One region of the Mesorhizobium sp. P3_A9 genome, then DNA from elsewhere that is predicted to be linked to it. Evidence: predicted binding sites of a transcription regulator. Region 1 holds the regulator's gene; the other holds the start of a gene.
What was found. Region 1 encodes HrcA, which represses chaperone genes, less so after heat shock. Its sites were predicted from a motif close to GTTAGCACTCNCNNNNNGNGAGTGCTAAC; they were not measured.
Positions count from the first base shown of each region.

Region 1 (3,772 bases):
CGCCATAGGTCACGCGCCAGATCGTGCCGTTGCCGTCCTCGGTCATGATCAGCGCGCCATCGGCCGCCACCGCCACGCCCACCGGCCGGCCCCACACCTCGCCATTGGAGACGACGAAGCCGGTCATGAAATCCTCGTATTCGCCGGTCGGCTTGCCATCCCTGAACAGCAAGCGGACGACCTTGTAGCCGGTCCTGTTGCCGCGATTCCACGAACCGTGCAGGGCGACAAAGGCGTCACCCCTGTATTCCTTGGGAAAGCCGCTGTCGGCGGGCAAGTCCTTGCGGTCGTAGAAGGCGATGTTGAGCGGCGCCGAATGCGCCTGCATCAGCACGTCGGGAATGGTTGCCTTGCCGGCAAGATCGGGACGCGCGCCCTTGTAGCGCGGGTCCTCGTGGTTGCCGATATAGTACCAGGGCCAGCCGTAAAAGGCGCCGTCCCTGACCGAGGTGGCGTATTCGGTGGGCACATTGTCGCCGAGCGCATCGCGCTCGTTGACGACGCACCACAGCGCGCCGGTCGCCGGCTGGACGGTCATGCCCGAACAATTGCGCAGGCCGGTGGCGACGATGCGGCCATTCTTGCCGTCCGGGTCGAAGGCCTGCACGTCGGCGCGGCCTTCTTCGGAGCCCCAGGTGGCGCCCAGCGGCTTCGCCTTGACCCACGCGTCCAGGCCGCCATCCGGCGCCTTGCCCATATCCTCGGCGACGTTCGAACCCGAGCCGACCGACAGATAGAGCGTCTTGCCGTCAGGCGAAAAAACGATGTCGCGCGTCCAGTGATGGTTCGAGGGAATGTTGTCGACGATGGTTTCCGGTTCGCCTGACGCCTTCAGGTCGCCCTTGCGGTAGGCAAAGCGCACGATGCTGTCGCTGTTGGCGACATAGACCCATTGCGGGTCATCGCCTGGCGGATAGAAGGCAATGCCATAGGGCTGGTTGAGATTGCCGGCAAAGATGCCGTCTTCGGCGGGCTTGGCGCTGTCCTTGGCCAGGCGGTAGACGCGGACCTGGTTGGCCTCGCTGTCGGCGACGAACAGGTCGCCATTGGGTGCGACGCGCACGACACGCGGATTGTCGATGCCGGACGCGATCAGCTCGGCCGAGAAACCCGGCGGCAATTGCGGTTTCGCGCCTGCCGGCATGTCGGCAAGGCCGGCGCCGTTCGAGGCGGACTTGGTGACATAGGGCTTGGGCAGGTCTTCCGGCTTGATCAGGCGGCGCACGCCCGGTCTGTCGGCGCGCCAGTCGCCGAAGGCGGCCGCGCCCTTCAGCACCGGATGGTCCACCTGCTGGGCGAATGCCGTGGCTGTGAGAAAGAGGGCGGGAAGCACCAGTCCGGCCAATCGGATCATTTTGTCCTCCATCGGGTCGCGAAGGAAACCAACGGCCGGTTTGTCCCCGGGTTCCGCCTCACACGATGCGCTGGAAGCGAAAGTCCGGTTTCCGGTCTATGTCCCGGCAGCTAAAAAATCGTCGTCGAGGCGTTTTTCCAGCGCGACGAGATCGGCCGGCAGCGGCAGGCCCATGGCGCGCATTTCCTGCAGCTTTTCGCGCAGCTGTTCCTGGATCTCGTGCTGGTCCTCCGGCTGGTTGACCATCTCCTCGAGCAGCAGGCTGATCCGGGCCTTGAATTCTTCGAGCGCCATTCTTTTTCTCCTCGGTTCTCAGCTCAACGGAGCATGCGGGAAATCAGCTGCGCCGTATAATCGACCATCGGTACGATGCGGGCATAGTTGAGCCGGGTCGGGCCGATGACGCCGAGCGCGCCGACGACGCGGGCATCCTTGTCGCGATAGGGCGCGACCACCAGCGACGAACCCGACAGCGAGAACAGCTTGTTTTCCGAGCCGATGAAGATGCGCACGCCCGATCCCTCCTCGGCAAGGTCAAGCAACTGGATCAGCCCGTCCTGCGTCTCCATGTCCTCGAACAGGTGCCGCAGCAGTTCGATATCGGCCTGGGCGGTGACGTTTTCGAGCAGATTGGCGCGGCCGCGCACGATGAGCCGCGCCGGCAGGCCGCTATCGGCGCCTGCCCACACAGCCAGCCCCTTCTCGACAAGGTCCTGCGACAGCGTGTCGAGGGCGGCCCTGGTCTCTTCCTTGATACGGGCGATCTCGACCCGCGCCTCGGCCAGCGTACGGCCGCGAATGTGCGCGTTGAGGAAATTCGAGGCCTCGTGCAGTTGCGAGACGGTGATGCCGGCGGGCAGTTCGACGACGCGGTTTTCGACATCGCCATTCTGCGACACCAGCACGGCAAGCGCCTTGGTCGGCTCCAGCTGGATGAATTCGATATGCTTCAGCGCCACCTCGTTCTTGGCGGCCAGCACCAGGCCGGCGCCGCGCGACATGCCCGACAGCATCTGGCTGGCCTCGGTCAGCATGTGTTCCAGCGTCGCGCCCGAGCCGGAGGCCCGCACCTGCGCCTCAATGGTGCGGCGCTCCTCGTCGGAGAGGTCGCCAAGTTCCATGAAGGCGTCGACGAAGAAACGCAGGCCGGCCTGCGTCGGCAGCCGTCCGGCCGAAATATGCGGCGCGTAGATCAGCCCGAGATGCTCGAGGTCGCTCATCACGTTGCGGATGGTGGCCGGCGARAGCGAGGAGGGCAGGATGCGCGACAGGCTGCGCGAGCCCACGGGTTCGCCATCCCTGAGATAGGAATCGACGATGCGCCGGAAGATGTCGCGCGAGCGCATATCCAGCGATTGCAGAGCGGGCGACAGCAGACTGGGTTCGGCGACTGCTTTGGTCATGTGGCCAAAAACCTCCGGTCTCAAGATATAGACCTACGCCGGGGCCGCGCAACCCGGTGTCTGTGTCAGATCACCCGGTGTCTGTGTCAGATCATCGGGGCGGGGTCGTCAGGCCATTTTCCTTTGCGCCATGCGCCCCATGCGGCTACAAGCCGGCCAAGATTCCAAAAAGTGACAAGAAAGAAGCCTGAATGCGCCCCTCCAAACGCCAATTCGACGAAATGCGCGCCATCTCCTTCGAGCGCGGCGTCTCCAAGCATGCCGAAGGCTCGTGCCTGGTGAAGTTCGGCGATACCCATGTCCTGTGCACCGCCAGCCTCGAGGAAAAGGTCCCGGGCTGGATGCGCAATTCCGGCAAGGGCTGGGTCACCGCCGAATATGGCATGCTGCCGCGCTCTACCGGCGAGCGCATGCGCCGCGAGGCCTCCGCCGGCAAGCAGGGCGGCCGCACGCTGGAAATCCAGCGCCTCATCGGCCGCTCGCTGCGCGCCGTGGTCGATCTGCAGGCGCTGGGCGAACAGCAGATCACCGTCGATTGCGACGTCATCCAGGCCGATGGCGGCACCCGCACCGCCTCGATCACCGGCGGCTGGGTGGCGCTGTATGACTGCCTGCGCTGGATGGAAGCACGCCAGATGGCGAGCGTTGCCAAGGTGCTGAAGGACCACGTCGCGGCGATTTCCTGCGGCATCCATGACGGCCAGCCGGTCATCGACCTCGACTATCTCGAGGATTCCTCGGCCGGCACCGACGCCAATTTCGTCATGACCGGCAAGGGCGGCATCGTCGAGATCCAGGGCACCGCCGAGGGCGAGCCGTTTTCCGAGGATCAGTTCGGGGAATTGATGGGCCTCGCCAAGAAGGGCATTCAACGCCTGGTGAGTTTGCAGCAGATGGCGGTGGCGTAGTTTTCGATGCCGAGCCAAGGCACCCCCCTCTGGCCTGCCGGCCATCTCCCCCGCAAGGGGGGAGATCGGCTGTGGTCGCGGGTTTCGCCAATCACCGACATTGCAAG
Region 1 is NZ_JBFUGJ010000393.1:1,297-5,068, forward strand. Features, by position in the region: gene AC1DX0_RS30785 (PQQ-dependent sugar dehydrogenase) at 1-1,354, opposite strand, end outside; gene AC1DX0_RS30790 (hypothetical protein) at 1,451-1,648, opposite strand; gene hrcA (heat-inducible transcriptional repressor HrcA) at 1,672-2,757, opposite strand; gene rph (ribonuclease PH) at 2,949-3,665, shown strand.

Region 2 (2,195 bases), on a different contig from region 1:
GCCGACCTTGTCCATCGCCTTGGCGATCATCTCGCCGACGGTTGCGTCGCCATTGGCGGCAATGGTGCCTACCTGGGCGATCTCGGCCGACGACTTGACCTTCTTGGCCTTCGCCTTGATTTCCGTGACGACGGCGGCAACCGCCTGGTCGATGCCGCGCTTCAAGTCCATCGGGTTCATGCCGGCGGCGACSAGCTTGGCGCCTTCGCGCAGGATCGARGCGGCCAGCACCGTGGCKGTSGTGGTGCCGTCACCGGCGAGGTCGTTGGTCTTCGARGCCACTTCGCGCACCATCTGSGCGCCCATGTTCTCGAACTTGTCGGCAAGCTCGATYTCCTTGGCGACGGTGACGCCGTCCTTGGTGATGCGCGGCGCSCCATAGGCCTTATCTATGATGACGTTGCGGCCCTTGGGGCCGAGCGTGACCTTCACCGCATTGGTGAGGATCTCGACGCCGCGCAGCATGCGGTCACGCGCGTCGGTGGCGAATTTGATTTCCTTGGCAGACATGATTTTTATCCAGTTCGGTTGATGAAGGCAGAGCCTCCATGATCAATCTCTGAGCCTCCTTGCGCGTCCCGAAGGACACGCGGGCGCTCTGATCAGGCAGCCTTCTTGGCGGCCACGGTCTTGGCTGCGACGGTCTTGGCGGCCACAGTCTTCTCGGTGGCTGCCTCGCTGTTGTCGATGACACCCATGATGTCGGCTTCCTTCATGATCAGAAGGTCCTCGCCGTCGATCTTGACCTCGGTGCCCGACCATTTGCCGAACAGGATCAGGTCGCCGGCCTTGACGTCGAGCGGCACAAGCGCGCCATTTTCGTCGCGTGCGCCAGGGCCAACGGCGATGACTTCGCCTTGCTGCGGCTTTTCCTTGGCATTGTCGGGAATGATGATGCCGCCCTTGGATTTGATATCGCCTTCGGCGCGCCGGATGACGACGCGGTCGTGGAGTGGCCGAAATTTCATGAAAACTTCTTTCTGGGGCCAGCATAGGCGGCCGCTTCCCCCATATAGGCGCTTTGGCACTCGATAGATAGGAGTGCCAAAAATTATTCGCGGGCTCGATGAAATATTGAAAAGTATTATTTCGGCCGGCGATTCCGTGATATCGCGAATGGCATAAATAATTCAAAAAATTGAATTTTGCCGGTCGAGTGCCTATTTATCGGACAAGTTCACTTTCACGATTTCAAACGCAAGGGAGATTTGTTCGATGGCCGATGGCAATCAGACGATCATGGAAAAAGCTGAAGCCCGCTTTGTCGACAAGCAGAAGAAGACGGCCGAGCGCAACAAGGCAACCGCCGAGTACATGTCGGAGGCAAAGGCCAGGGAGATCAAGACGGCGAAGCTCAGGATTTTGCGGCTGGCCAAGGAAGAGGCCGACCGGGTCGCCGAAGCCCTGAACCCGACGCCGAAGAAGAAGCGCGCGACCAAGAAGGCCGCCACAACGGAGGTCAAGACATGAGCCTCACCTTCCCCAACCGCAGCCGCAGCTATGACGAAGCCGGCAAGCGCATCCGTTTCGTCGGCCATGACGGCATGTTCCAGATTTCCTTCTCGGTCGCTGCCGACGCGATGACCAGGATGCAGCCGGCAACCGCAGCCAACGAGGCAGGCTACCTCGCCACATTCGACACGCAGAGCGGCGCCATCCGCGACGTGGCGTCGAAGGCTTACGACCGCACCCGCAAGAGCATGTATGTGCTGACGGCCGCCGACTTCGGCTGATTAGCCGAGCTCCATGCCCTCGATCATCGTGCGTATCTTCGCGGCCTTTTCGAAATGATCGAGGCGGTGGGTTCTGATCCACCATTCCGCTGCTTCCATCAGCAGCTCGGGGTCGTCATTCCTGTTGGCAAAAAACGCGTAGAACGACACGCCGACGGCAGGCCCTTTCTCGGAGATCTTGCGGTCGCAGACCTCCAGTATCTTTTGCCTCAGGCTCGCTCTCACGGGAATCCTCTGGTTTTGGTTCGGCGGGGTCTTGGCCCAGCCTTTGAGCCGGCAGCCGGAACGTTCAATCCTTGCGCTCCGCCCTCTCCCGGCGCCTGACGTCGCGCACATTCATCTGCACGACCATGTCCTCGGCCTCGCGCGGGCCCATCCCGACCATCACTTTTTGCCTGACCACGGCTGGCTGGCCGGTGAAGACGTCGACTATGGTCCAACTCTGGGGAAGCTCCATGCGCA
Region 2 is NZ_JBFUGJ010000106.1:13,421-15,615, reverse strand. Features, by position in the region: gene groL (chaperonin GroEL) at 1-510, opposite strand, end outside; gene AC1DX0_RS16545 (co-chaperone GroES) at 603-968, opposite strand; gene AC1DX0_RS16540 (hypothetical protein) at 1,216-1,470, shown strand; gene AC1DX0_RS16535 (DUF1488 family protein) at 1,467-1,733, shown strand; gene AC1DX0_RS16530 (DUF6500 family protein) at 1,734-1,958, opposite strand; gene AC1DX0_RS16525 (hypothetical protein) at 2,023-2,195, opposite strand, start outside.
Region 2: a site for HrcA is predicted at 1,021-1,049, ahead of AC1DX0_RS16545 (co-chaperone GroES). Genes of this name have one in related genera too.